2 regions of the Arthrobacter sp. KN11-1C genome follow, and region 2 is predicted to be linked to the other one. Evidence: riboswitches for the same ligand, from Rfam matches in the RefSeq annotation. Region 2 holds a riboswitch; the other holds the start of a gene.

Region 1 (14,494 bases), 1.3 Mb from region 2:
AAACCAAGGGCGGCGTCATGACGCACCTGATCGAGCGCAACACGGCCATCCCCACCAAGCGTTCCGAGACCTTCACCACCGCTGACGACAACCAGCCGTCCGTGGCCATCCAGGTCTTCCAGGGCGAGCGTGAATTCACCCGCGACAACAAGCCGCTGGGCACGTTCGAACTGACCGGCATCGCACCGGCACCGCGTGGCGTCCCGCAGGTCGAGGTCACCTTCGACATCGACGCCAACGGCATCGTTCACGTCTCCGCCAAGGACAGGGGCACCGGCAAGGAGCAGTCGATGACCATCACCGGCGGCACCGCGCTGTCCAAGGAAGACATCGACCGCATGGTCCGTGAAGCCGAGGAGCACGCAGCCGAGGACAAGGCACGCCGCGAGGCTACCGACACCCGCAACACTGCCGAGCAGCTCGCCTACTCCGTGGACAAGCTCATCGCCGAAAACGACGACAAGCTGCCTGAAGAGGTCAAGACCGAGGTCAAGGCCGACGTCGACGCCCTCAAGAAGGCCCTCGAAGGCACCGACGACGCAGCAGTGAAGACCGCTTTCGAGAAGCTGCAGCACTCGCAGTCGAAGCTCGGCGAAGCGATCTACTCGCAAGCCGGTTCCCCGGATGGCGCAAGCAGCGCCGCTGGTGCTGAGGGCGCTCACGCCGATGCCAAGGGTGCCGATGAGGACATCGTCGACGCCGAGATCATCGACGAAGACGAAAAGAAGTAAGCATGCCTCACCACGGCAACGACGCAGAGCACTCACCGTCCAACAACGAGGGCAACGAGCAGCACAAGCCGGTCATTCGGGATAACCGCAAGGTTGACCCGGAGACCGGGGCCGCCCGCCACACCCAAGGATCGGCAGCTGAATCCAACGCCGCTGCCGCCGAGGGCGACGCCCTGTCCCAGGCTGAGGAAATTCTCAACGGCATGGAGGTTCCGGCTGAAGAGTCGGTAGCCCCCGGAGCCGCTGCAGAAGCAGAGGCCGCGGAACTCCGCAACGACCTCCTGCGCCTGCAGGCTGAGTACGTCAACTACCGCAAGCGCGTCGAACGCGACCGCGCCGTCGCAGGGGAAATGGCCGTCATCGGCGTCCTGAACTCCCTGCTGCCGGTGCTGGACGACGTTGACGCCGCCCGCCAGCACGGCGACCTCGTGGACGGCCCGTTCGCCGCGATCGCCGCCAAGCTGGAGAACGCGCTGAAGACGTACGGCTTGGAGCGCATCGCGGAAACCGGAGTCGAATTCGACCCCACGATCCACGAAGCCCTTATCCAGCAGCCGGGCGAGGACATCGAAGTAGACACGGTCAGCCAAGTGCTGCGCTCCGGCTACCGCTCCGGCGACCGAGTGCTGCGCGCGGCCCAGGTCATCGTGGCTGTGCCGGCTTAGGTTCTCACCGCGCTAGGTGTGCTCACCTCGCTAGGTGTGCCCACCGCGCCTTCGCGGATGAGGGGTAGCCCCGCGAAGTGAGACAAGGGGCCCCGCCCCTTCGCCGGGTGGCTAAGGATCTGCGATCCTTAGCCACCCGGCTCCGGCAGGCCCGATGCCACTCCCGGGCCCCTTGCCTCACTCCGCTCCTGCGGTCGTCTCGCCTAAGGTGGGATAAGCGCAGCGCAGCTGGATAGGGGGCCGCGGCGTGGCGGGCACCGCGAAGCGGGCACGGCCCCCTATCCAGCGGAGCGCAAAACTTGACCAGAACGAAAGAGAGAAGCCGAGTGGCCAGCCAGGACTGGGTTGAGAAGGATTTTTACGCCATCCTTGGTGTCGCCAAGGACGCCTCTGACGCTGACATCAAGAAGGCGTACCGCAAGCTTGCGCGGAAGTACCATCCGGATACCAATTCCGGGGATGCTGCTGCGGAGAAGAAATTCAAGGACATCTCGGAGGCCTATTCGGTGCTCTCGGATGCCGAGGAGCGCCAGCAGTACGATGCCATTCGCGCCATGGGCGGGGCACGCTTCGCTCCGGGCGCGGCTCGCGGCGGGCCGGCCAACGGTGGCTTCGAGGACCTGTTCGGCGGGCTTTTCGGCGGCGGCGGACGGCAGCCTGCCGGGGCCGGAGGCATCCCTCCCGAGTTCGCTGATCTGTTCGGCGGCGGCTTCGGCGGTGGGCAGACCGGTTTCCAGCGAGCCCCGCAAAAGGGCAGCGACCGTACGGCGTCCACCTCGATTTCCTTTGCCGGCTCCATTCACGGAACCACGGTGAGCTTGCGCGAAAGCAACGGCAACGTCATCGACGTGAAGATTCCCGCGGGCATCAGGGACGGCCAGAAGGTCCGCCAGCGTGGCAAGGGCAACCCCGGCGCGGCCGGCAATGGGGACCTCATCATCACGGTGAACGTCAAGCCCCACGATTTCTTCAACCGCGACGGCGACAACATCCGCATCCACGTGCCGGTCACCTTCGCTGAGGCGGCTCTGGGTTCCAACATCCACGTGCCAACGCTCGACGGCGACACGGTCACCGTCCGCGTCCCGGCGGGCACGCCTTCCGGGCGCACGCTCCGGGTCAAGGGCCGCGGCGTCAAGACATCGAAGGGCACCGGCGACCTGCTGGTGACGATCGACGTCTCCGTCCCGCAGAACCTGAACAAGCAGGCCGAGGAGGCCGTCAAGGCGTTTGCCGCGGCGACCGCCGACGCCGACCCCCGCCACGACCTGGCCTCCAGGGCCCGCTTGTAGCGGCAGAACACAATGGGAGGGGACGCAGGCATGGGCATCGACATCAACCAGCCGATCTTCGTCATCTCCGTCGCGGCCGAACTGGCTGACATGCACCCGCAGACCTTGCGCCAGTACGACCGCCTCGGCATCGTGTCGCCGAGCCGTGCCCCGGGCAAGTCCCGGCGATACTCCCAACGCGACATCGACCGCTTGCGCGAGGTCCAGCGGCTCTCCCACGAGGGCGTGTCCCTCGAGGGCATCAAGCGCATCCTCGAGCTCGAAAACCAGGTGGCCGCGCTGCAATTCCGCGTTGCCGAACTGAGCGAGGAACTTCAACGGCGGAGGAGCCCGATGGAGGCCCGCGTTTTCGCAGCGGGAGCAGCCGGCGACGTCGTCAGCCTGGTCCGCGGGCAGCGCCCCCGGGCGCGGTCCCAGGCAGTCGTGGTCTGGCGGCCGCGGCCGGGGGAGTAGTCCCTAGGCCTGCGAGAGGGACGCCAGGAGCACCGGCGTTTCCTGCCCGGCCCAGCTGCCGTAGAGAGACCCAGTGCCCCGCAATGCAGCCGAATTTTCTGAACCCTGTGTACCCACATCGAGGACACGGTTCACCAACAGGGTGAGCTCACCGGCGTCGATGCTCGTGACGCCGTCGTTGGTGATCGGGGCTGCCGGGCTCAGCGCAGGCACTTCGCTACCGGGGGTTCCACTGCCCCTGACCTCGACGGAACTCTTGCGTGGCTCCATCACGCCGTCCACGTCCACGAACTGTTCGGCTTCCTGCTGTCCCGTAAGGATGGCGGTGGCCAGGGCAACGACGTAGACGGGATCGGCGCAGGCGTCGTACACCCACCTCGTGCCCAAAACGGAGTGTTCCATGGTGCCAAGAAGCGAGTCCTTTGCCCCGGGCAATTCCGAACCCCGGTAGCTCAGGGGAACCTGGTAGATCTTGCCGCCTTGGGAGACCAAATGGGTCTCGAGGCCGACTTCGCCGTCCGGATCATCGAAGCGGTACGCGCCGAGCAGCTCGGGCGGTGCGGAGCCGTCCTGGGTGAACCACGGCTGGACGGGCAAATACTTTTCGATGAGTTGAAGTTTGCTGGGACTCAGGGTTGCTCGATGGATGATAGCCATGCGGTCCAGCCTAGGCCAGGTCGAAACGGTTGCTTCAGGGCGAACCTACTCCGCGAACAACCCCGCCAGGTCCTCCGCCGTGAGCGCGCCACCGGACAAGGCATCGCCTTCCATGACGTCCGCGAACAGCTGCGACTTCCTGGTTTTGAGGGCCATGACCTTTTCTTCGATGGTGTCCTTCGCCACCAGGCGGTAGACCATGACGTTCCTTGCCTGCCCGATCCTGTGGGTGCGGTCCACGGCCTGTGCTTCGGAGGCCGGGTTCCACCATGGGTCAAGCAGGAACACGTAGTCGGCTTCGGTGAGGTTCAAGCCGAAGCCGCCGGCCTTCAAGGAAATGAGGAACACCGGTGCTGCGCCGTTCTTGAATTCGCTTACGACGTCGGCCCGGTTCCGGGTGCTGCCGTCGAGGTAGCAATATTCAATGTCCTCCGCGTCGAGCCGTTCCCGGACCTTGCCCAGGAACCCCGTGAACTGGCTGAAGATGAGGGCCCTGTGCCCCTCGGCAACAATGTCTTCCAGCTGCTCGAACAGCACATCCAGCTTGGACGAGCGCACCGCGGAGAGGGACTCGTCCACGAGGGAGACATCCAGGCTCAGCTGCCGCAGAAGGGTGAGCGACTCGAAGATAGTGAAGCGGTTCTTATTGACATCGTCGATGAGCCCAAGGATCTTCTGCCGCTCACGCTGCAGGTGCGTCTGGTACACCTTCTGGTGCCGCGGGTTCAGCACCACTTCCAGCACCTGCTCCTGCTTGGGCGGCAGGTCCTTGATCACTTGCTCCTTGGTGCGGCGCATCATGAGGGGACGGACCCGACGTCGGAGCTTGGCGAGCTGGGCCTTGTCGCCGTTCTTCTCGACCGGCTTTTGGTAGTACTCCGCAAAGCGGCGCGGGCTGGAGAACAGTCCCGGTGCGACAATCGAGGTCAGCGCCCAGAACTCCATGAGGTTGTTCTCAAGCGGCGTTCCCGTGATGGCCAGCTTGAAGGATGCCGGGAGCTTGCGGGCGCACTGGTAGGCCTTGGACTGGTGGTTCTTGACGAACTGGGCTTCGTCGAGCATGAGCCCGGCCCATTCCTTGGCCGCGTACGCCTCGTAGTCGATCCGGAACAGCGCGTAGGAAGTGATGACGACGTCGGTCCCGGCCATGGATTCCTGCGGATCCGCGCCGCTTTTGGCGAAGGTCTCCCCAATGGTCTTCACGCTCAGGCCGGGCGCGAAGCGCTGCACTTCAGCGGCCCAGTTGCCCACGACGCTGGTGGGCGCGACCACCAAGAACGGGGCGCCGCCGCCCGAAACGCCCGCACTGTTGGCGCTGTCCGCACCGGATTCAGCCTGCTCCTTCGCCGCGCACATCAAGGCAATGGCCTGCACGGTCTTGCCGAGGCCCATGTCGTCAGCCAGCACACCGCCGAGGCTGTGCCGGTACAGGAAACTCAGCCAGTTGAAGCCCTCCAACTGGTACGGACGCAGCTCGGCGTCGAGCGAGCCCGGCAGCGGCAGCCCGGTCACGCCGTCGTCGAGCAGGCCGCCCACGGCCTCGCGCCAAGCCGCCGCCTGCTCATCGACAATGCCCAACTGCGCGAGCTCATCCCAGAGCCCGGCCTGGAAACGGCTGATCTGGAGGGTGCCGTGCCGGTCCGGGTTGTCCTGCAAGGACCTGGCTTCGTCGATCAGTGCGCGGAGTTGGTGCAGTTCCGGCAGGTCCAGCGAGAAGTAGGCGCCGCTGGGCAGCAACATCCGGCTCTGGCCGGCCGCGAGGGCGGAAAACACTGCGGCGAAGGACACCGGTTCACCTTCGAGCGTGATGACGATGCCGAGATCGAACCAGTCGCGGCTGTCGGTGGCCTTCGTCGAGATGGAGACAACGGGAGCCTCGGTGGCCTCGCGGTAGTCGGCGATCTCGCCGGAGGTGTCCACGACGACGTCGGGCAGCTCGCGGAGCCGGGGCAGCACCTCTTCGGTGAAGGCCAGGGTGTCGAGCCCGTCCAGCGCTTCCGAGGCCGCTAGCCGCGGAGCACCCCATCCACCGCTCGACGACTCGCCGAGCGCGCCAACCACGTCCCAAGGCCGGCCCAAGGTCTCGAGGATGCGGGCTTCCTCGGCGTCGTCGCGGTAGCCGTGGTCGTCCGGGTGCCGCCACAGCGGCTGGGCGGTCACGAGTTTGCCGGCTTTGTAGTGCCACTCCCAGTGCAACCGCACGCGGTGGTCGGAGCCGTAGTTCGCCAACAAGGAGAGCGTGGGCACGGCCAGGACCGGCAACTCCACGGAATGGTCCGCCGCCGTGACCCGGGTGGACTGCTTGAGCTTCGGATAGAACGCCGTGAGGAATCGTTCCTCATCCTTCGCCGGGATCTGGAGCCGGGACGCGCCCATGACGAAATCGAGGAGTTCCTGGGACTCGCCGCCCTCCAAGGGGGCCAGCGTAATGAGGTTCTCGGGTGCCGATACGCCCGGCAAGTGACCCTCGCCGGGACCCGTGAAGAACAAGCCGTGCGCCGGACGCCCAAGCAAGCCCAAGGTCGCGGGATCAAGGGCGTCCCCGCCCAAGGTCACCGACGGCGCCAGCTGCAGTCCGCCGTCGGGCCGGTCGCTTTCCAGCCGGCTCAGGTCAAGCCCGACGACGGCGGGCTCCGCGGCAATGCGGACCGGCTCGGTCCCGCCGGAGTGGATGAGCGAAACCCCGACTTTCGAGGCTTCGGCCAGCAGGCTCCACAGGTTCTTGCCGGCGAATTCGTTGAGAAGCATCCACATGCTCGACGTGAGCTGCCGGTAGTCCGCGGTGGAATGCGCGGCCAGGAAGTTCTGCATCCAGTCGATATGGGCTTCATTGAACTCGCGCTTGTAGCCAAGGTAGTTCAGGTTGGTCCAGGAAACGTCGCCCCGGATCCACTTGCCCTTGGCTCCCATCATCACCGGACGGGCCTTGAGTTGGCGCACGCTGCGGAGCGGATCGCGCCGGCCTGTGTAGGAGAAGTGCGGGGCCGGTTCTTCCACCTCGAAGGCCAGGGCCAGGGGGAGGCCCTGGCCCTGCGGCGTTGTCCCCGGAGTGGCGATGAGCTTGCTCAGTGCCTGCTCCCAGGCCGGCCGCTGCACTGCTGCTCCGGGCTGGGCCGTCTGCCCGAACGCCGGCGCGCTGAGCAATTGTGCCCGCACGGTGGGATGGTCTTCGGCCGCGAAGAGAAGGGCGGCCACGTGTTTGCAGTCCTTGCGGACGGGGCAACTGCACACGCCCACAGTGCAGCTCCAGCCGCCGGGCTTGCGGACCAGCTTGGCCGACGTCGAATACGGCGACGGGCCACTGCCCCTGATCTTGCCCATCATCAGACCCGTGGCGGAGTCGAAGGTGATGGCGCTGACCCGGCTTCCCATGGCATAGGCGAGGCCGGCCGCGAGGGAGCGGTCGTTAATGGCGGGTGTCTGAATCGCCAGTTCCCAGGAATCGTCTGAGTGGGAAGGCATTCGATAAGGCTACTTTCGGCAGGAGGCTATCTATGAATCCTAGGGCCCAGGCAGCAGCCCTGAAACTTTGCCGGACGTTCACCTCCGCCTAGCTTGCCCGACAACCGCCCCCGCGTACGTTGAAAGGGTCCGGAGCAGCACAAGCTTCCCAGCAGTGAGGAAATCCCATGACCAGCAATGAGAACCCCGTCGTTCTGACGAAGGACAGCATCGAGGCCGACAACGCCGACGTTGTGGACGCGAATGTCACCGTGGTCAACGAGATGTACGAGGAGCTCCTCAACCATGAGGAAATCGCTACCAACGCCCTGCGCAGCTACTTTGTGGACTACTACCTGACACAGGCACTCGCGGGCGGATTCGCCCAGTACGTGTTCACGGTTCCGGAGCGCGAAGAGGTGGATGCGTTTGTCCGCGAAGGCCTCGAAGGAATGGGCGCCAAAGGCCACCTCGAGCTGTTCAACCGCACCGCCGCGGCATTCGACGCGCTGTCCGAAGACGACGCCGAGGCCTACCTGGACGGCGACCTTGACGAGTCCGAGGTGGCGCCGGAAGCCGTTGCCGAGCTCGAGGCCCTCGACGGCGAATTCGAATCCCTCCTCGAGACCGAAGACATCATCGAACTCAACGCAGCGTGGCTCCGCAGCCAGGACGGCGTGCTCTACCTGGACGAGGAGCAGCTCAAGGCCCTCATCGCCGAGCGCGTAGCCCTCATCCCGAACCTCGAAGAGCGCCAGGCCGAGGCAGCCGAAGCCGAGCTCGAGAACGCTCCCGAATTCGAGCTCATCATCCGCGAACTGTGCGACGTTGCCGGCTACCAGCTGGAGAAGATCACCATGGGCGATCCCAACTACGAGCACGACGGCGAGACTATCCTTGCCTGGCACTTCGCTACGGACCACGGCAACTACATCATGATCGAAGAGGACGACGAAGCTTTCATGATCCACCCCGAGACGAAGGAAATCATCGCCGCGGTGGAGTTCGAGGACGCTGACGAGTTCGAAGACGCCTAAAACGCCCGCTCACCTTTGGGGCCTTCAGGCCAAACGCTCGCTCACCTTTAAGGCCTTCAGGCCAAACGCTCGCTCAGATCTGCCGGCCGGTCCGGACAGATCTGAGCGAGCGTTTGTCTTTTGGGGTGCAAAAGTGAGCGAGCGTTTCAGTAGCCCATGCTGCTGCTGCTCGGGGTGGTGCTGCTGCTCGGGGTCACCATGGAGCCGGACGGGCTGACGAGCGACCAGACACCGCCCACGCCTTGGCCGTAGGTGTCGCCGGAGTCTTCGTCCTTGGAGTAGAAGTAGATGGGCATCCCGTTGACGGTGATTTGCATCTTGCCGTCTGCTGTGGGGATGGTGCCGATGGTTCCGCTCACCCCGTCAACTGCCGGCATGGCCGACGTCGTGGTCACGGGAGGCCAGAGGGTAGCGCAGCCGCCGGTGCAGGCACTCTTGCCGGAATCCTTGGCGTCCTTCGCGAAGATGTAGACGCTCTTGCCGTTCGCCGCAACCACTCGTTCGCCGAAGCTCGACGACGCCGTCTTCAGTTCCGCCGCGCCAGCAGAAGTGCTCGACGACGAGCCACCGGAGCTCGCCGAACTCGACGCCGCCGAACTCGACGCCGCGGGGCTTGAGGCGCTCGAGGACGTGGACGACGCGCCGGGGCTTCCTCCGCAGCCAGTGAGGGCGATGGCCAGAGCAAGGATCCCGAGCCCGGTGCCGAGTTGCTTCTTCATGGTTTGCTCCTTCGCTTCGACCGGCCGAGGACGTGCCGGAAGCTAACCCGTACGACGCCGCCGGGTGAAGAATGGTTCAGAGGGCTTGAACCTTTTTCGTAGCGGGCACGTCGTATCGCAGGAGAAGGGGAAGCCGAGCACCAAGGAGGCGCCGATGCCGCTCGACGAGGACGTGGTGGCCGCGATCTACCGCGACCACGGCACGGCGCTGCGCCGTTTCGTGCTGAGCTGCACGCCGGACGCGCACTTGGCTGAGGACGTGGTGCAGGAGACCATCCTCCGCGTGTGGCAGCACGCACCGCAGATCACCGGCAGCTTGCGCAGCTATTTGTTCCGGACTGCCCGCAATGTCATCATCGACAACTACCGCAAGGCCCAGCGGCGCCCGGCAGAGGCTGCCGAACGCGACATGGCGGATCCCGAGGAGGCCACCGAACGGGTGGACGAGCTCCTCAACCGGGTCCTCATGGAAGAGGCGCTCCTGCGGCTCAGCACCGAACACCGGGAGGTCCTGGTAGCACTACATTACGAACGTTTCACGGTGACCGAGGCCGCGCTGAGGCTCAACATCCCCAGCGGCACGGTGAAATCCCGGGCCTTCTACGCCGTCAGGGCGCTTCGCACGATTCTCGACGAAATGGGGGTGCAGCGGTGAACGAAACCGGACTTCACCAATTGCTGGGCGCCTACTTGCTCGGCGGACTCGAGCCTGCAGAGGCCCGGGTTTTCGAGGAGCATTTGGCAAGCTGCGCCGATTGCCGGCTCGAGTTGGGCGAGCTGGAAAGCCTCCCGGCCCTCCTCGACGCCGTCCCCGTGCCCGACGCCGTCGCGCTCGCCGCCGGGCGCCCCGCCGTCGAGCCTTCCGCCGTCGAGCCCGCCGCCGCGGCCACTGCCGACCCCCGCTCACTTATGGGGGGTCTTTCAGAAACGCTCCCGCAGCCGATTCTCCTGAAGATGGCAGCGCGGCGGCGGAAGTCCCGACGCCGGTGGACGGCCCTGGTGGGTGCCGTTGCCGCCGCCTGCCTTGGAGTGGGCATCCTGGCGGGGCCGGTGTTGAACCAGCCGCCCAAGCCGGACGCCAGCTATTCGGTGCAGACGGACAACGGCCTGCAACTCACGGTGGGGCTCGTCCGGAAGGCGTGGGGGACCGAGCTGCAGCTGGAAGGCCGCAGCATGCCGCCGCAAGGCACCATGTACCTGTGGGTCAAGGGCCGCGACGGCACGGAGGAAATGGCCTGCGGCTGGACTGCGACATCCAGCGGGCACATCAAGGTCACGGGCGCGACGCCGGTCCAGCTCGCCGGGATTTCGGGGGTGGAACTGCGTGACGACTCCCAGAAGACGGTCGCGGTGATTTCGGTCCCGGGGAGCTAGGGGTTTCCGGGACCTGTGGGGTTCACCGGGCTAAGTGGTTGCCGCCTCAGGATCGGCCAAATCGCTTCTCTCCCAGATGGGCATGTCCAGCCGGTTGAAACTGTAGAGATGGATTCCCGAGACACCATCCGGCTGCGCCATGAGCCCGGACACCAGGCTCTCCGGTGAGTATTTGTCCGGGCCCAGGAGTTTGCGGGCAAGAGTTCCCTTGTTGCTGAGGAACTTCAGCGACGTCCCGACGCCGATCTGGGTTGCCAGGGCCAGCAGTTTTGTCCGAGGAACCGCTCCGGCCACGCCGGCCCATACGGGAAGCTCGACGCCTTCCCGTCGCAGGAGCGCCGCATAGTCGAGGACCTTCGACGCGGAGAAGCACATCTGCGTGACAACGTGCGTGGCCAAGTGTTGTTTCGCCAACAAGGCGTCCAGCAAGTCGAGCCCGCTCACGGAAGGATGCCCCTCGGGATAACCGGCGATGCCCGCAGTGATGCTGCCGCCGGAGTACTCGGAGATATCCGCCAAGAGGGGAAGGCTCGATCGGTAGGGGCCCGCGCCAAGAGGTCCGTCGCCACCGATGGCGAAGACCTCACTGATCCCTGCAGCGTCGCAATCGCGGAGGATGCCGGAAAGCTGCCCCCGGCTCTCCAGCCCACGTGCCGAGAGGTGCGGAATCACGGTGTAGCCAAGGAGGCTGAGCTTGACGGAAGCCTCCATGGTCCGTGCGATGCCGTGATGGGGCAGGCAGGTCACGGTGAGCGTCGTGGAAAGCGGTACTGCTGCCTGGACTCTCTCAACGATTCCGTCTGAGGGAATGATTTCAATCCGGGTGGGAAACATGCTGGCTCCTTCCGGATCAGGCCGTCGCGTGGTGTGCGAGGAGGGTGCGGGCTTCCTGGCGGGTGGTGCCGGAGTCCTGGATGCCTTCGGCGATGTGGGCGAGGTGGGCGGGGATTTCGCGGCCTTTTTTGCGCATCGCGGTGGCCCAGAGCCGTCCGGCGCGGTAGGAGGAGCGGACCAGGGGGCCGGACATGACGCCGAGGAAGCCGATTTCCTCGGCTTCGGTGGCGAGGTCGACGAATTCCTGGGGTTTGACCCAGCGGTCCACGGGCAGGTGCCGTTCGGAGGGGCGCAGGTACTGGGTGATGGTGATCAGGTCACAGCCCGCGGCGTGCAGATCACGCAGGGCTTCGGAGATCTCCTCGCGGGTTTCGCCCATGCCCAGGATCAGGTTGGATTTGGTGACCATGCCGTGGGCCCGGCCCTGGGTGATGACGTCCAGGGAGCGGTCGTAGCGGAACGCGGGGCGGATGCGCTTGAAGATCCGGGGCACGGTTTCGACGTTGTGCGCGAAGACTTCAGGGGCTGAGTCGCAGATCGCGGCGATGTGTTCGGGTTTGCCGGAGAAGTCCGGGATGAGCAGTTCGACGCCGGTGCCGGGGTTCAGTTCGTGGATCTTGCGGACGGTTTCGGCGTAGAGCCAGACGCCTTCGTCTGCCAGGTCATCGCGGGCGACGCCGGTGACGGTGGCGTAGCGCAGGTTCATGGCCTGGACGGAGCGGGCGACCTTGGTGGGTTCGAACATGTCCACCGGGGAGGGTTTGCCGGTGTCGATCTGGCAGAAGTCGCAGCGGCGGGTGCATTCGGAGCCGCCGATCAGGAAGGTCGCTTCCTTGTCTTCCCAGCACTCGAAGATGTTCGGGCAGCCGGCTTCCTCGCAGACGGTGTGCAGGCCTTCTTTTTTCACGAGGTTCTTCAGGCCCACGAATTCCGGGCCCATCTGGACCTTGGCCTTGATCCACTCGGGCTTGCGTTCGACCGGGACGGCTTTGTTGCGCTGTTCAACGCGCAGCAGCTTACGGCCTTCAGGTGCCAGGGTCATGAGGAACTCCATAATTCAGGTGGCGCGCACGCGCCACGATGAGTCGGTTCCTCCCCGCTCTGTATTGGACCTGAGAGTTTCCGCGTCTGTGCCTCGTGGCTGGACGCTTGCACCGTCGGTGAGCCCGGTTGCCCGGGCTGCTTTCCAGAGTTGCCTTGCCGCGGCGGTACATGGGCCTGAGAGATTCCTGGGGAGGATTTGCTCCTACGGCGCCTGCTGAAAATGTACCGGCAGGACTCTCCCGCCGCAGATCATAAGCACGTGCCGCCTTCCGGTGACACGTCTCACATGGTATCCGGTGCCTGTACGGCACGCAAAGAACCTGTATCCAATCGTGAAGCTAGATCCTGCGATAACTAAGGTCGAAGATCATGCGCCCCGCCTCGTGGGCCTTGTTCTCGAAGCTGGTGCGGATGCGGCCATCGAAGCGTGGAGCCCATCCGCCCACGTGGTCCACTCCCTCGTTGGGGCCGGTGTGCTCGGTGCTGACCGGTGCCCGGCCTTCCTTGACGGGTGCCCCGCCCACCATGTATTCGACTCCGGACTCCCATACTTGGGTGAGGGGGCTGTCCGCGCCGGCCCGTTCGCGGTCGTGCAGGTTCTCAAACTCGGTGGAGCCGGCCAGGACCTCGCGGACGTGGACGGCGTAGTTGGACCAGTCGGTGGCGATCCGCCACAGGCCGCCCTTCTTGAGGGACCGCGCAGCGAGTTCGGCGAACGCGGGCTGGATGAGGCGGCGTTTGTGGTGCCGGGACTTGTGCCACGGGTCGGGGAAGAAGACCCAGAGCTCGCTCACCGAACCGGCAGGGAGCATGGAGGCGAGGACCTCGGGGGCGTTCGCCTCCACCACGCGGACGTTGCTGAGCCCGCGGCTGTTGATCTTGATCATCGTGTTGGCCAGGCCCGGGGTATAGACCTCCACCGCGAGGAAGTCCTTGTCCGGGTTCTCCTCCGCGGCGTGGCATACGGCGTCGCCAAGTCCCGAACCGATTTCGACGATCAGCGGCGCCTTGCGGCCAAACTCCGCTTCGGCGTCGAACACGTAGTCCGGATGCACGGAAGTGTTGGCAATGTGCCGCGGAACCTGGATGGCCCAGCGGTCCGAGTGCTCCTCCCACGCGGCCTGGCGTCGGCCCTGAAGCCGCGTCCCCCGGCGCACGAAACTGACTGGACGGCCGCCATAGGTGCCGAAGGAGGCCTGGCTGCCAGGGGTCACGGGGCGCGAAGACTGCGGTGTTTCAGGGGAATCTGGGGTTTCACTCATCCCCTCCAGAATACCGTTGCGGAGCCAAACGCCCGCGGCGGAACCTGCATACGCTCCCGTCATGAGCCGCCCCGGTATGAGCGTGACTGCCAGAATGGGTTGGTGACCTCCGCTTCAAGCGCCCCCAAGAACACCACGCCGCACTCCGGCGCCCCCGAGATCCTCGTCGACGCCGAGATCGACGAGCTTCCCGCCGCCGGGCCCACCCAGGTCCGGACGCGCGGCGGACTGGTCTTCCTCGGGATCTGCCTGGTCCTCATCGGCCTGAACCTGCGGACGGTCTTCTCGAGCTTTTCGGCTGTCCTTCCGGAAGTCACCGCCGACGCCGGACTGCCGGGCTGGGCGGTGGTTGTCCTCACCACGGTGCCGGTGACCTTGCTGGGAGTCTTCGCGCCGCTCGCGCCGGTCCTGGCCCGCCGCTTCGGTGCCGAGAGGGTGTTGCTCGGCGCGATGGCCGTGCTGACGGCGGGACTGCTGATCCGTTCCGTGGACCTCGCCGGCGCGGGGCATTTGCCGGCCCTCCTTGCCGGAACCGCGGCGTGCGGCGCCGCGATCGCGCTCTGCAACGTGCTGCTTCCCGGCGTGGTCAAGCGCGACTTCCCGCACCGCCTGGGACTCATGGGCGGTCTCTACACGACGGCGATTTGCGCGTCTGCCGCGCTTGGCGCCGGTTTCACGTATCCCGTCTTCACGGCGGCCGGGAACTGGACCTCGGCGCTGTGGTTCTGGGCGCTGCCCGCCGCCGTCGTACTTTTGCTCTTCCTGCCGCTCGCGATCCGCCAGCATCCCGTCCGCCACAACGCCGGCAATGGCGGTGCGAACGTCTGGCGTTCCGCCGTTGCCTGGCAGGTCACCATCTTCATGGTGTTGCAGGCGATGATGTCCTTCAGTGTGTTCGCCTGGTTGGCGCCGATTCTGCGTGACCGCGGGATCGACGGCGGGACGGCCGGCTTGATTGTGTCCGTATCGATTGTGCTGCAGATGC
Region 2 (14,494 bases):
CTCGTGGCCACGCTGTTCCGGCTGGGGCTCAACGTGGCGTCCACCCGGCTGGTGCTGGGACAAGGGTTCGCCGGCCAAGTGATCGACGCTTTCGGCAAGGTCACCGTGGGCGGCTCCATGATCATTGGCGCCGTGGTGTTCCTCATCCTGGTGGTCATCCAATTCGTGGTGGTCACCAAGGGCGCCGAACGCGTGGCCGAGGTGGGGGCAAGGTTCACCCTGGACGCCATGCCCGGCAAGCAGATGGCCATCGACGCGGACCTCAACGCCGGCCTCATCACGGATGTCCAGGCCCGCAAACGCCGCGCCGAGGTCTCCGCCGAGGCCGACTTCTACGGCGCCATGGACGGTGCCTCGAAGTTCGTCAAGGGCGACGCGATCGCCGGCATCATCATTATCATCATCAACTTCGTTGGCGGCATTGCCATCGGCGTGCTGCAGCGCGGCATGAACGTGGGCGATGCGCTGAACTCCTATGGCCTGCTGACCATGGGCGACGGGCTCGTCACGCAGATCCCGGCCCTCCTCATGGCCGTGTCCACCGGCATGATCGTCACCCGGTCGAATGCCGAAGAGGACATGGGCCGGACGGCCTCCTCGCAGCTCATGCAGTCGCCCAACGCCTTGCTCATCGCGGGACTGGCCGCCGTCGCCATGGCGCTCATCCCCGGCATGCCCATCGTTCCCTTCCTGCTGGTGGGCGCCTTCCTGTTGTTCGGTTCCAGGCGCCTGGCTGCCCAGCAGAAAAAACAGAGCGAGGCGGAGGACGCGCAGGAAACAGCCGCCCTGAGCTCCGAAGAGGACCCCAACGAGCGGCTCATGCAGGACATGCGCATCCATCCCGTCGAGATCCTGCTGGCTCCGGACCTTGTTGACATGGTTTCCGGGGCCTCGGACGACCTCCTGGCCCGCGTCCGCTCCCTGCGCCACAAGATCGCCATGGAGTTGGGGATCGTGATTCCGCCCGTCCGCACGCGCGACAACGCCGAGCTGCCACCGGCCACCTATGCCATCCGCATTGCCGGAGTGGAAGCAGGACGCGGCACGGCGCCGTCGGGCAAGCTGCTTGCCCTCGGCGACTACCTCGACGCGCTACCCGGTGCCTCCACGGTGGAACCGGTCTTCGGGCTGGCCGGAAAATGGATTCCCACCGAGATGCGCCACAGTGCGGAAATGACCGGGGCAACCGTGATCGACCGGGTTTCCGTGCTGGTGACCCACTTGTCGTCGATTGTTTCCGCCAACGCCGCGAGGCTCCTCACCCGCGAAGACGTCCGGGTGCTGACGGAAGGCATGCGCAAACAGAGCCCGGCCGCCGTCGAGGAACTCATTCCCGGGCTCATGTCCCTCGCCGAGGTGCAGCGGGTGCTGCAGGGCCTTCTCGAAGAACAGGTCCCCATCAACGATCTTCCCCGCATTTACGAGGCCCTTGCCTTGCGCGCCAAGGTTTCCACCGAGCCCGAGGCCTTGATCGAAACCGCCCGGCAATCCCTCGGTCCCGCGCTCGCGGCCAAGTTCCTCGACGGCACGATGCTCAATGTGATCATGATCGATCCGCTCCTGGAACAGTCCATGCTCGAAGACATGCGCCCGGCCGAAGGGGGTACCCAGATTGTCATGAGCCAAGCTCGCCTGGACGCCGTCCTGGCCTCCGTGCAGGCTTCGGTGGAGACCGCGGCGAATGCAGGACGGCAGGCCGTTCTGGTGTGCGCCCCGGCGCTGCGGCCGGCGGTCCGGCGCCTCGTGGCAGCTCCCGACGGCGGCATTCCCGTGTTGTCCTACCGTGAAGTGACGTCCGCAAACATCCAGATCGAGACCGTGGGGGTGGTCCGCCATGCCGAAGCAATACAAGCTTAAGGGCACGTCCCTGGACGACATCCGGGTGAAGGCCGAGCAGCAATACGGGCCGGGCGCGCGGATCGTCTCAGCCGAGAAAGTCACCAACCCCGGGATCGCCGGGCTCTTCGCAGCCAATCGCTACGAGGCCACTATCGAGGTTCCATCCCAACTAGCTGGCAATAGTTGTCGTTCTGAGGGCCCAGAACGACAACAACTGCGAGTCAGTTGGGAGGCACACGCAGGCGGGGAGGTGCGCGCTGCCGGTGAGGCTCATGCGTTGCAGGGGCCCGCGATTGCCGCTCTCCTGGAGCAAGCCGACGCGGCCGAGATGGACATGCACCGGCCGGAGGCAGTCGTTTCCACGGCCTCCCCGGATTTCGCCGGGATATTGGAGCAACTGGGGAAGGAATTCCGGGCGCCGACGTCCGGAGCACCAGTGCAAGGGACGCTGACCGCGTTGCCGCCCGTCGTCGTCGGGCACGCCGTTCCAGCGGCGCCTCCAACGGCCGTACCGGCGCTGGCTGCCGTACCGGCGCCATTGGCCGGCAGCGGCAACCTCGTCATCCTGCTTGGCCTCGGCGACGACGCCTTGGGGACTGCATTGGAATTGTCCATCGCAGGGGGCGGCTTCGACGTCCGGACGTCCGGGGCCCTGACTGCTTTCGGCCACCTCCATGTGACGGGGCGCCAGGGCGCGACGGCGGCCCGTGCCCAGGCGGTCGTCACCGGCCAAACCGTGCTGGTGGCCTACGGGCTCGGCAGGCAAGGCGAAGCCGTGACGCATGCGGCGGACATCGCCACCCTCGCGCCAGACCAGTTGTGGCTGGTCGTCGACGCCGGGCGGAAAGCTGAAGACACGGCATCCTGGATCCGGGCGCTCTCCGCAGCCCTGGCCGCCGAGCGCGTCCGTGTCGACGCCCTTGCCGTTTTCGGCGCGTCGGAGACCGGAAGTCCCGAGACGGTCAACGGACTCGGCGTACCCATCGGGTGGGTGGACGGCAAGCCCGCCCGCGTTGCCGTGCTTGGAAAGGTAGATTGAGAGCATGCTGGTACTGACACGCAAGCCGGGCGAACAGATCATGATTGGTGAGGACATCGTCATCACCGTCATGGAAGGCCGCGGCGACGGCGTGCGGATCGGGATCGAGGCGCCCCGCGGGGTGTCCATCCAACGTCGCGAAGTGGTTGAGGCGATCGCCGCGGCCAACCTCGCTGCCGCCCAGGCCGGCCCCGACGCCGAGGAACTCGTTGCCGGGCTGCGTCCGCCGGCACGGAAGCCCCCCAAGGAATAGGCCGGGCCTTAAGCCAAGCCCACGAACTCTGCGAGGAGCGGCAGCGAGCAATCCCTCGTCACGGCCAGTGCCCGCTCGATGTTGGCACTTTCCGCAAGGAGTGTCATGTCATCCACGGTGTCGGCATGCGCCACCGCTCCCGGCGCCATGCTGTCGCCGGGCTCTACTGAGCCAAGCTGCTGGTTCCCGGCGCTTTGTGGCCCCATCAGGAGGGCTTCGACATTGGCGGCCGCGGTTGATTCGACCTGCTTGAGCAGAAGGACCAGGCCATGGTGGTGTTCCTGAAGCAGTTCCGGCCAGATCCCGGGCGGGGCCATTGAAGCGATCATGGGCAGCGTTGCGTTGGCCGACAGGCGCCACTCGATGGCCAGCGCGGACGACTCGATGTTCCGGGCAAGCGTGTCGAACCGGAGGTTTTCCAGGACTTTTTCCACGTCGGCGGCAGTGAATTTCAGCCAATGCCAATTGCCTGCCCGGACGTGCAGCAACTGCGTTTCGAGCCGGTACAACAGCAGTTCCAGCTGTCTCCGCTCACGCCACAGCGTCGCCGAAAGCTCATCCGCCCCCACGGTTCCCCATTCCCCGGTTTGGTCTACGAAACATGGTTCCGCGGCCTCTTTTGTATCTTTTTCATGAGCGTACACGCATTGTTATTTTTCAGATGGTATGTTCACTGAATACATGTCTGTTCCGTGTAATCTTCGGCACGCTGCATCGTCTCAGCAGCTCGCCCATGAAGCCCCTGGAATCAGGCTTGGCAACTCAATAAACAGGTCTCATGGGGGGACTAATTTTGAATCGCGAAGAACGCAACGAGCTGGTGCTGCAGCACTTACCGCTCGTTGGCTATTTGGTGTCGGAGCTCTGCGCGAGGGCTTCTCATTTGTCGCGCGACGATTTCGCGTCGGTGGGGTCGGTGGCGTTGATTACGTCTGCCGATTCTTTCGATCCGGACCTCGGAGTCCCTTTCGGCGCGTTTGCGCGCCGAAGGATCGTCGGGGCTTTCGCGGACGAGATGCGGGCCAGCGACTGGGCCACGCGCTCGGCGCGCAAACGCATCAAGGAAACCATGTCGGTCCAGGAAACGCTCTCCGGTGTGCTTGGCCGCACTCCGTCGGTGGCCGAGACCGCTTCGGCCCTGGGGGTTGAGCGCAGCGTGGTGGAGGCCGCCCTGGCCGATGCCGCGCGGACGCTGTCGCCGCTGGATGACGTCGTGGTGGACACGGTCGCGGCGGAGACCATCTCCCCGGAGCACTCGGTCCTGGCCGATGAGCGCCTGAAGTACCTTCGGGCCGCCGTCGAGGCGTTGCCGGAGAAGATGCGGTACGTCGTCGAGGAGATCTACTTCGGAGGCCGGACCGTGAAGGAACTCGCCGAGGAACTCGGGTCCACGCACGCGGCGGTCTCGCAGCAGCGTGCCGAGGGCATCCGGCTCATGCGCGACGGGCTGTCCGCGCATTACGCCGACGACCCCGAACAGTCCTTCGAGCCCCAGTCGCGGATAACCGCCCGACGCCGGCACGACTACCTCTCGACCCTCGCCACCGCCACCCTGGGCGGAATCACCCGCAGCTTCAGCTCCCCGGATGCCGCCTTGAACCAGGCAGTCTAGACCCCGCCTACTTGGCGGTCGGCACGCGGCGGAGCACGACGGCGGCAAGGACTGCCGCTCCCGCCATCAGTACCAGCCCGATCGCTGCCGTGATGTGGACGCCCGATTCAAAGGCGGCACGCGCAGCGGTGCTCAGGGCGTCGCCCAATGGCTGGGGGAGGGCCGACGCGGTGTCCATGGCTCCGGCGAGTGTCTCCCGCGAGCGTTCTGCCGCGTGGGCCGACAGTTCGACCGGAAGCAGCAAATGGTGTTGGTAGGACGCCGTCAGGATGGAGCCGAGCACGGCTGTGCCCAGCAGTGATCCGAGTTCGTAGCCGGTTTCCGAGATCGCCGATGCCGCGCCCGCCTTGTCGGCAGGAACCGCGCCAAGGATCAGGTCGTTGGAGATGGTCTCCGCCGAGCCAACCCCGATGGCCAGCAGCAGGAGCGCCGTCAAAAGGTACCCCGGCCCCTGGCTGTGGTTTCCCATGGCCGCCACGAGGTATCCCACCGCGCTCAGCGCCAGCCCCGATGCCACCACCAGGCCAGGGCGGATCCGCTTGACCAACGGGACCACCACCAGGCCTGCCACAATCGTGGCAAGCAGGGCGGGAACCATCGCGATCCCGGCCTGCATGGGGGACTGGCCCTCCACCAGCTGCAAGTGCTGGGCAAAGAAGTAGATGAATCCCGTCATGGAGAACAGGGACAGGACGTTGGCCGTGATCGCCGTGCTGAAGACTTTGTTCCGGAAAAGCTGAACGTCCAACATGGGCGATGCCAGCGAGCCCTGCCTCCGGACGAAGACAATTCCCATGGCCAGGCCGAACGCCATGAAGGCCGCGGGAGCCGGACCGAACCCGTGCACGGCGGCCTCCTTGATGCCGTAAACCACGGGGGCCATGGCCAGGATGGACAGCACCACGCTGGGAACGTCCGGCTTGCCCGGGTTGCGGTCCTTGGACTCGGGGATCAGCGACGGACCGAAGGCGAGCAGGGGCAGCAGCAGCGGCACGGCGACCAGGAACACGGCTCCCCACCAGAAGTGCTCCACGAGCCAGCCGCCAAAGATCGGCCCGAGCGCGGCGCCGCCGGAGAACCCCGCGGCCCACACGGCAACCGCGAGCCGGCGGCGGTTCGGTTCCGGGAAGATGTTGCGGATCAACGACAGCGTGGACGGCATGAGCATGGCTCCGAAGATGCCCATGCTGGCGCGTCCGGCAATGAGCCATTCAGCCGATGGGGCGAAGGCAGTGGCCGCGGAAACGGCCGCGAAGCCCGTGCTGCCGATCAACAGCAAGCGGCGGCGACCGATCCGGTCACCCAGGTTTCCCATGGACACCAACAGTGCCGCGAGCACCAGTGGATAGGCGTCCACGACCCACAGCAGCTGCACGCCCCCGACTTCCAGCGACCGGGCGATTTCCGGCAGGGCAAACGTCAGCGCCGTATTGTCCACAGCCACCAGCAGCACCGGGAACATCAGGAGTGCCAAGGCAGCCCAATCGCGCCACGGGGCGGTTTGGATCGAAGGGGTACGGGGGTGCTGGGTTGTGGACGGGTTGAACATGAACATAACTGTACCGTCTGGACGGTATAGTTTCAATTTGACTCATCGAACGGCCGCGTCGAACTAAGGGATGATGGACACCATGCCGCGAAAACCTATTGCCCGGGACGCTGTCCTGGATGCCTTTGAAGCCCTGCTGATCGAGGTGGGGGAGCGGGCTGCCACCCTGGACGCCGTCGCCAAGCGCGCCGGCGTCTCGAAGGGCGGCTTGCTCTACCATTTCCCCAACAAGGAAGCCATGATCAGCTCCTTGCTCGAGCGCATGGACGGGCTGGCCGCGCTGGACATCGAGGCAATGAAGGCGGCCCCGGAAGGTGCTGCCGCGTTCTTCATCAAGTCCTCGCTGTGGGCCGACACGCCCTTGGACCGCGTGTTTGTGGCAGCCACGCGTCTCGCGGAAGTAGCCCACGAAGAAACCCGCAGGCGCTTCGCGGGAATCCAGCAACAATGGCTCGATGTGCTCGCCGAGGAAGTCGGGCCGGAAATGGCCAAGGCCGTCCGGTACATGGGCGATGGACTCTACTTCAACGCAATGCTCGAAGGCGGCGCCGGTGATACGGAAGTCAAGGCCAGCGCGAGGGGCGCCGACGTCGGTGCGCTGCTGGCCGCCGTCGAACGCCTCCGCAGCTGAGTCCCGACCCAACTATCCCCACCGCCACCCTCGCCTCGCAAGCTCGGCCAGGGAACCCTGGCGGCGTGGGCCCCGCAGTTGTTGTCGTTTAGACGCTCCAAAACGACATCTAGTGCGAGCTAGTTGGGAAAGCCGGGCGGCTCGCTGACCCTATTTGCGGACGCGGGCAGTCCATAGGACAATTGGTAGTTGTGGCAGCCGTCACCGGCAACCACTGTCGATTCACACAATTGAATACGCCTTTGATCTGCGGCGGGAGAGTCCTGCAGGCATGTGATGCAGGCGCCGTAGGAGCAAATCCTCCCCAGGAATCTCTCAGGCCCACGCACCGCCGCGGCAAGGCAACTCTGGAAAGCAGCACGCTGACGCGCGCTCACCGACGGTGCAAGCGGACAGTGCCATACGCACGTTTCGCGGAAACTCTCAGGTCCAATACAGAGCGGGGAGGAATCCGATTAGCTGTGGCGTACCCACGCCGCCTTATAAATGGAGTTCCTTCGTGACGGTTAGTTCAACCTCCACCACGTTCGTTGACCGGCATATCGGCGCCCGCCGCCAGGCCGACATTGACATCATGCTCAAGTCTGTTGGCTACGACAGTGTCGATTCGCTCGTAGACACCGCGGTTCCCAATGACATCCGCCAGGACGTCGCACTGACGCTCCAGAACGCCCTCAGCGAGGTGGAAGTCCTTGCTGAACTCCGCAAGCTGGCTTCCAAGAACAAGACGGCCGTGCAGATGATCGGCCAGGGCTACTACGACACCGTCACTCCGCCGGTGATCCGCCGCAACATCCTCGAATCCCCGGCCTGGTACACGGCCTACACCCCGTACCAGCCCGAAATTTCCCAGGGCCGCCTCGAGGCGCTGCTGAACTTCCAGACCATGGTCCAGGACCTCGTGGGCCTGCCCATCGCCAACGCCTCCCTGCTGGACGAAGCCACGGCAGTCGCCGAAGCCGTCCTCATGATGCGCCGCGCCAACAAGAACAAGACGGCCCACGACGGCAAGACCGTGCTCGACGCCGACTGCCTCCCGCAGACGATCGCGATCGTGAAGGGCCGCGCCGAGGCGCTGGGCTTCGAGGTGGAGATCGCCGACCTGTCCCAGGGCCTGCCCGACGGCGACATCAACGGCATCGTGCTGCAGCAGCCGGGCGTTTCCGGCCGGGTGTTCGACCACTCCGCCGTGATCGCCGCCGCCAAGGAACGCGGTGCCCTCGTCACCGTCGCCGCCGACCTCCTCGCCCTCACCCTGATCACGCCTCCGGGCGAGCAGGGTGCCGACATCGCCGTCGGCTCCACCCAGCGCTTCGGCGTGCCGCTGTTCTTCGGCGGCCCGCACGCCGCGTACATGGCCGTCCAGAAGGGCCTCGAGCGCTCGATGCCGGGCCGCTTGGTGGGCGTTTCCAAGGACGACGCCGGCACTCCCGCCTACCGTCTCGCGCTCCAGACCCGCGAACAGCACATCCGCCGCGAGAAGGCCACGTCCAACATCTGCACCGCGCAGGCACTGCTGGCCATCGTCTCCTCGATGTACGCCGTCTACCACGGCCCCGAGGGCCTGAAGGCGATCGCCGAGACCGCCCACAACCACGCCCGCACCCTGGCAGCATCCCTGAAGGCCGCGGGCCTTGAGGTCCTGCACGGCAGCTTCTTCGACACCATCACCGTCCGCGTCCCGGGCAAGGCTGCCGGGATCGTTGCTGCTGCCGAGGCCAAGGGCATCAACCTGCGCGGCATCGACGCCGACACTGTGGGCATTTCTGTTGACGAGACCACGACGGCGGCCGTCGTCGCCGACGTCGTCGCCGCCTTCGGTGCCACGGTGTCGGGTGACGGTGAGGGCTTCGCCCTGGAGGTCGCCGTCGAGCGTTCTTCGGACTACCTGCAGCACCCCGTGTTCAACACCCACCGTTCCGAGACCCAGCTGTTGCGCTACATCCGCAAGCTGTCGGACCGCGACCTGGCGCTGGACCGCACCATGATCCCGCTGGGTTCGTGCACCATGAAGCTGAACGCCACCGCCGAGATGGAAGCCATCTCCTGGCCGGAATTCGCTTCGATCCACCCGTTCGCACCGGATTCCCAGACCGAGGGCTGGCGTGAACTCATCACGGACCTGGAATCCCAGCTGACCGAGATCACCGGTTATGACCAGGTCTCCATCCAGCCCAACGCCGGTTCCCAGGGCGAGCTCGCGGGCCTGCTGGCCATCCGCGGCTACCACCACTCCCGCGGTGACCTGCAGCGCAACGTCTGCCTCATCCCGGCGTCCGCCCACGGCACCAACGCCGCCTCGGCAGTGCTGGCCGGCATGAAGGTTGTCGTCGTGGCCACGGCCGCCGATGGCACCATCGACCACGCGGACCTGCAGGCCAAGATCGACGCCAACAAGGACGTCCTCTCGGCCATCATGATCACCTACCCGTCCACGCACGGCGTGTACGACGCCGACGTGCGCGAGGTCTGCGACTCCGTGCACGCAGCCGGCGGCCAGGTGTACATCGACGGCGCCAACCTGAACGCCCTGGTCGGCCTGGCCCAGCCGGGCAAGTTCGGCGGCGACGTCTCGCACCTGAACCTGCACAAGACCTTCTGCATCCCGCACGGCGGCGGTGGACCGGGCGTCGGCCCGGTCGCGGCCAAGGCGCACCTGGCCCCGTTCATGCCCGGCAATGCCGCGGCCTGGACCGAAGGCAGCGACGTGCCCATCTCGGCTTCGCGCTTCGGTTCGGCCGGAGTCCTGCCGATTTCCTGGGCCTACGTGAAGCTCATGGGCGGCGAAGGCCTCACCGAGGCCACGAAGTCCGCTCTGCTTGCCGCGAACTACATCGCCTCCCGCCTCAACGAGTACTTCCCCGTTCTCTACACCGGCGAAGGCGGACTCGTGGCCCACGAGTGCATCCTGGACCTGCGCGAACTGACGGCCAAGACCGGCGTCACCGCCGAGGACGTGGCTAAGCGCCTCATCGACTACGGTTTCCACGCACCCACCCTGGCGTTCCCGGTAGCGGGCACCCTGATGGTGGAGCCCACCGAATCCGAGGACCTCGGGGAGATCGACCGCTTCATCGAAGCCATGATCACCATCCGCAAGGAAATCGACCAGGTTGCCCACGGCGACTTCACGGTGGAGAACAGCCCGCTGCGTCACTCACCGCACACCGCGGCCGCCGTCGTCTCCTCCGACTGGAACCGTGAGTACTCCCGCGAACAGGCCGTCTTCCCGGTCCACCACCTCAAGCAGGACAAGTACTTCCCGCCCGTAGGCCGCATCGACGGCGCCGCAGGCGACCGCAACCTGGTCTGCTCCTGCCCTCCGATCGAAGCCTTCGAGAACTAAGGACTGACGCAATGACTGAGAACTACACTGCGCTCTACGAAGAGCACAAGAAGCTCGGCGCTTCCTTCACCGACTTCGGTGGCTGGCAGATGCCCCTGAAGTACTCCTCCGAACTGGCCGAACACCACGCCGTCCGTCAGTCCGCAGGCCTGTTCGATCTTTCCCACATGGGCGAAGTCTGGGTCACCGGCCCGGAAGCCGCCGCTTTCCTGGACTACGCCTTGGTGGGCAAGATCTCCGCCATGTCGGTCGGCAAGGCCAAGTACTCGCTGATCTGCCAGGAAGACGGCGGAATCATCGACGACCTCATCACCTACCGTCGCGGCGATTCCACCTTCCTGGTGGTTCCGAACGCCGGCAACGCCAAGGTTGTGGCCGAGGCACTGGCGCAGCGGGCCGCCAACTTTGACGTCGTCGTCGAGGACGCCTCCGCGGCAACCTCCCTGATCGCCGTCCAGGGCCCCAAAGCGGAAGAAATCCTCCTCCGCCTTGTCCCGGCCGAACAGCACTCCCTCGTCACCGGGCTCAAGTACTACGCCGCGGTTGACGTGCCCTTCAGCTTCGCCGGGACCACGACGGAACTGCTGCTCGCCCGCACCGGCTACACGGGCGAGGACGGCTTCGAAATCTTCGTGGACAACGACGCCGCTGCCGCCCTCTGGCAAGCAATCGCGGAAGTTGCCGAGGACGGCGAGCTGATCCCGGCCGGCCTGGCGTCGCGTGACTCCCTGCGTCTCGAAGCCGGCATGCCGCTCTACGGCAACGAGCTCTCCCGCGAAGGCAACCCCTTCTCGGCAGGCCTGGGCCCCGTTGTCTCGCTCGCCAAGGAAAGCGACTTCGTGGGCCGTGCTGCCCTGGAAGCCCTGAAGGCTGAGGGCGCCGGTTCCACCAGCGGCCGCAAGCTGGTCGGCCTCAAGGGCCTGGGCCGCCGCGCCGGCCGCAGCCACTACCCGGTCCTCAAGGACGGCGTCGTGGTCGGCGAAGTCACCTCCGGCCAGCCCAGCCCCACCCTCGGCTACCCCGTAGCGTTGGCCTATGTCGACGTCGAACACGCCGAATTGGGCACGGCTCTGGACGTAGACTTGCGCGGAAAGGCCGAGCCCTTCGAAGTTGTCGCCTTGCCGTTCTATAAGCGGGTTAAGTAGGCCCCCGTACGGTTCCGATTGGTGCGTGACCGTGGTTGCGTTTTGCCCGTCGGGTCCGACATCCTCTGCATGCTCGGTCGCGAAGACGCCCGCTGAGCGGACGTGTCGCTCCCTTAGACGCATGCTGCCGGATGCCGGTCCCGATGGGGCCGTCCTCGTCACCTTTGGTTATCGAACTGATGGGTGGTCATCGAACAGAAGGGGCGGACCGTATGGACCTCGGCTCACCCTTGGTGCTTCTGTTGCGAACCTTGCACCGGTCGCGTTCGATGGCCCTAGGTTTTTGGAAGATGAGCTACCTCCCGCAGCTCGGCCCACGGGAACCACGGGCCCATAACTGAATCCCGAAGGGCCAGCGTTCTTTTCCGGAACCGCTGGCCCCGAAAACTGAACAAGCCTCTAGCGGTGGGGGAGCGGCATCCGGCAGCGTGCGTCAAAGCGACGAAGGAGCAGCACGCCGAGGATGGTGGCCCCCGCCGCGTAACCTGACCACAACTGTTTTCTTAGACCAACGCAAAGGAAAAAACATGGCAAAAGTTGCACCTGAACTCCAGTACTCCGACGAGCACGAGTGGGTTGCCCGCGAAGCCGGCAACCTTGTGTCCGTCGGCATCTCCGCCGTGGCAACCGATGCCCTCGGCGACATTGTGTATGTTGACTTGCCCGAGGTCGGTTCCGCTGTGACGGCGGGGGAGACCTGCGGCGAGGTTGAGTCCACCAAGTCCGTCTCGGACCTGTACTCCCCGGTGACGGGCGAGGTCACGGAAGTCAACCCGGCCGTCGTCGACGATCCTGCCCTGATCAACAACGATCCGTACGGCGCGGGCTGGCTCTTCAAGGTGGCCGCCGAGTCCGACGGTCCGCTGCTTTCCGCCGAGGAATACGCTTCAAAGAACGGTGGCGAGCTGTGAGCGCGGCAAACGGAACCACCGTGTTCGAGCAGGTAGTTTCGCCGAGCCTGGACACCGTGTTGTCCGAACTGGATCCCGAGATCGCGGCGAAGATCGACGACGAGCTGAACCGTCAGCGCTCGGGCCTGGAAATGATCGCATCCGAGAACCACACCGCCGTGGCTGTCATGCAGGCGCAGGGTTCGGTGCTGACCAACAAGTATGCCGAGGGCTACCCGGGCAAGCGCTACTACGGTGGCTGCGAGCACGTGGACGTCATCGAGCAACTCGCGATCGACCGTGTGAAGGCCCTGTTCGGTGCCGAGTACGCGAATGTGCAGCCGCACTCCGGCGCCCAGGCCAATGCTTCGGTGATGCACGCCCTCATCAAGCCGGGCGACACCATCATGGGCCTTAACCTGGCCCACGGCGGGCACTTGACCCACGGCATGCGGATCAACTTCTCCGGCCGCCTGTACAACGTCATCCCGTACCAGGTCCGCGAAGAGGACCACCGGATCGACATGGCCGAAGTGGAGCGACTGGCGCTCGAGCACAAGCCGGCGCTGATCGTGGCCGGCTGGTCCGCCTACGCACGCCAGCTGGACTTCGCCGAGTTCCGCCGCATCGCCGACCTCGTGGGCGCGTACCTCATGGTGGACATGGCGCACTTCGCCGGCCTCGTGGCCGCCGGTCTGCACCCGTCCCCGGTCCCGCACGCGCACGTGACGACGTCGACGACGCACAAGACCCTCGCCGGTCCGCGCGGCGGCATCATCCTCTCCAACGACGCCGACATCGCCAAGAAGATCAACTCCGCGGTCTTCCCGGGCCAGCAGGGTGGACCGTTGGAGCACGTGATCGCCGGCAAGGCGGTGGCCTTCAAGATCGCCGGTTCGCCGGAGTTCAAGGAACGCCAGGAACGCGTCCTGGCCGGTGCCCGGATCCTGGCCGAGCGCCTCGTCCAGGATGACGTCACTGCCAAGGGCATCAACGTGATTTCCGGCGGCACGGACGTGCACCTGGTCCTCGTGGACCTGCGCAACTGCGAACTCAACGGCCAGGAAGCCGAGGACCGCCTCGCCGCGATCGACATCACCGTCAACCGGAACGCCGTTCCGTTCGACCCGCGCCCGCCGATGGTGACCTCCGGCCTGCGGATCGGCACCCCGGCACTGGCAACCCGCGGTTTCGGTGAAGCGGCGTTCCGTGAAGTTGCGGACATCATCGCCGAGGCACTGATCGCCGACGCCGACGCCGACCTCTCCGGCCTGCGTCACCGCGTCGACGCCCTAGCCGCCGCGCACCCGCTCTACCCGGGCGTCGCGAACCTCAGCTGAGGTTCTCCGGACCCGGCAATCCTGTCGGGTCCGGCAGACCCCAGTTTTCACGCGTGCTGCTCCTTCGTCGCTTTGACGCACGCTTTCGAAAACCGCGGCCTGTCGGCCCGCCGGAGGGCGCCGGGCATCCGGCAGCATGCGTCTAAGGGAGCGTCACGTCCGCTCAGCGGGCGTCTTCGCGACCGAGCATGCAGAGGATGTCCGGCACCCTCCCAACCCGACCACAACTAACTAAGGAATCCGACATGGCTGTTGGCGTCTTCGATCTTTTCTCTATTGGGATTGGTCCTTCGAGTTCGCATACCGTGGGGCCAATGCGGGCTGCTGCGGTGTTTTCCGGGGAGCTCAAGTCTTCGGGAAAGCTGGAGCGCGTGGCTTCGCTGCGCGTTGACCTGTACGGTTCCCTGGCTGCGACGGGCCGGGGGCACGGCACCATGACCGCGGTGCTGTTGGGCCTGGAGGGCTACCACCCCGAGCAGATCCTCCCCGATGAAGTGGAGGAGCGGCTTGCGTCGATCGCGGAGACCGGCCAGCTGAACCTTGGCGGCGCCGTCGATCCCGAATCCGGGGTATCCCTGCCTTATGGGGAAGCGGACATGATCCTGCACCCCCTCACGGTCCTTCCCCGGCATACGAACGGGATGAAGTTCTCCGTGTCGGACGCTGACGGCGAGGTGCTGCACGAGGCCACGTTCTTCTCCGTGGGCGGTGGCTTCATTGTCCGCGAAGGCGAAGAGGACGCAGCCCAGAAGGAACTGGAGGAGTCCAAGAAGGAACTTCCGCTGCCCTTCCGCACTGCCGCCGAACTGATGGGCCGCTGCTCCTCCAAGGGACTCGGCATTTCGGACAT

The links. A riboswitch is a leader RNA that binds a small molecule or an ion and turns the genes downstream of it on or off. The one in region 2 is predicted to bind glycine.
Region 1: it holds a riboswitch for glycine, as region 2 does, so the genes downstream of both, lipA (lipoyl synthase) here and gcvP (aminomethyl-transferring glycine dehydrogenase) in region 2, are expected to answer to the same signal.

What each region holds. Positions count from the first base shown of each region.
Region 1 covers NZ_CP197467.1:393,394-407,887, forward strand. Annotated here, with positions in the region: gene dnaK (molecular chaperone DnaK) at 1-731, shown strand, start outside; gene ACSBOX_RS01925 (nucleotide exchange factor GrpE) at 734-1,396, shown strand; gene ACSBOX_RS01930 (DnaJ C-terminal domain-containing protein) at 1,723-2,688, shown strand; gene ACSBOX_RS01935 (heat shock protein transcriptional repressor HspR) at 2,719-3,141, shown strand; gene ACSBOX_RS01940 (CG0192-related protein) at 3,145-3,798, opposite strand; gene ACSBOX_RS01945 (DEAD/DEAH box helicase) at 3,844-7,260, opposite strand; gene ACSBOX_RS01950 (DMP19 family protein) at 7,428-8,276, shown strand; gene ACSBOX_RS01955 (COG4315 family predicted lipoprotein) at 8,423-8,995, opposite strand; gene ACSBOX_RS01960 (sigma-70 family RNA polymerase sigma factor) at 9,150-9,650, shown strand; gene ACSBOX_RS01965 (anti-sigma factor family protein) at 9,647-10,369, shown strand; gene ACSBOX_RS01970 (methylenetetrahydrofolate reductase) at 10,400-11,203, opposite strand; gene lipA (lipoyl synthase) at 11,220-12,245, opposite strand; glycine riboswitch at 12,295-12,398, opposite strand; glycine riboswitch at 12,400-12,499, opposite strand; gene trmB (tRNA (guanosine(46)-N7)-methyltransferase TrmB) at 12,586-13,509, opposite strand; gene ACSBOX_RS01985 (MFS transporter) at 13,612-14,494, shown strand, end outside.
Region 2 covers NZ_CP197467.1:3,624,512-3,639,005, reverse strand. Annotated here, with positions in the region: gene ACSBOX_RS16940 (flagellar biosynthesis protein FlhA) at 1-1,857, shown strand, start outside; gene ACSBOX_RS16935 (hypothetical protein) at 1,835-2,878, shown strand; gene ACSBOX_RS16930 (carbon storage regulator) at 2,883-3,131, shown strand; gene ACSBOX_RS16925 (hypothetical protein) at 3,140-3,700, opposite strand; gene ACSBOX_RS16920 (sigma-70 family RNA polymerase sigma factor) at 3,910-4,743, shown strand; gene ACSBOX_RS16915 (MFS transporter) at 4,751-6,292, opposite strand; gene ACSBOX_RS16910 (TetR/AcrR family transcriptional regulator) at 6,375-6,923, shown strand; glycine riboswitch at 7,167-7,264, shown strand; glycine riboswitch at 7,266-7,371, shown strand; gene gcvP (aminomethyl-transferring glycine dehydrogenase) at 7,423-10,269, shown strand; gene gcvT (glycine cleavage system aminomethyltransferase GcvT) at 10,281-11,414, shown strand; gene gcvH (glycine cleavage system protein GcvH) at 11,942-12,325, shown strand; gene glyA (serine hydroxymethyltransferase) at 12,322-13,644, shown strand; gene ACSBOX_RS16885 (L-serine ammonia-lyase) at 13,890-14,494, shown strand, end outside.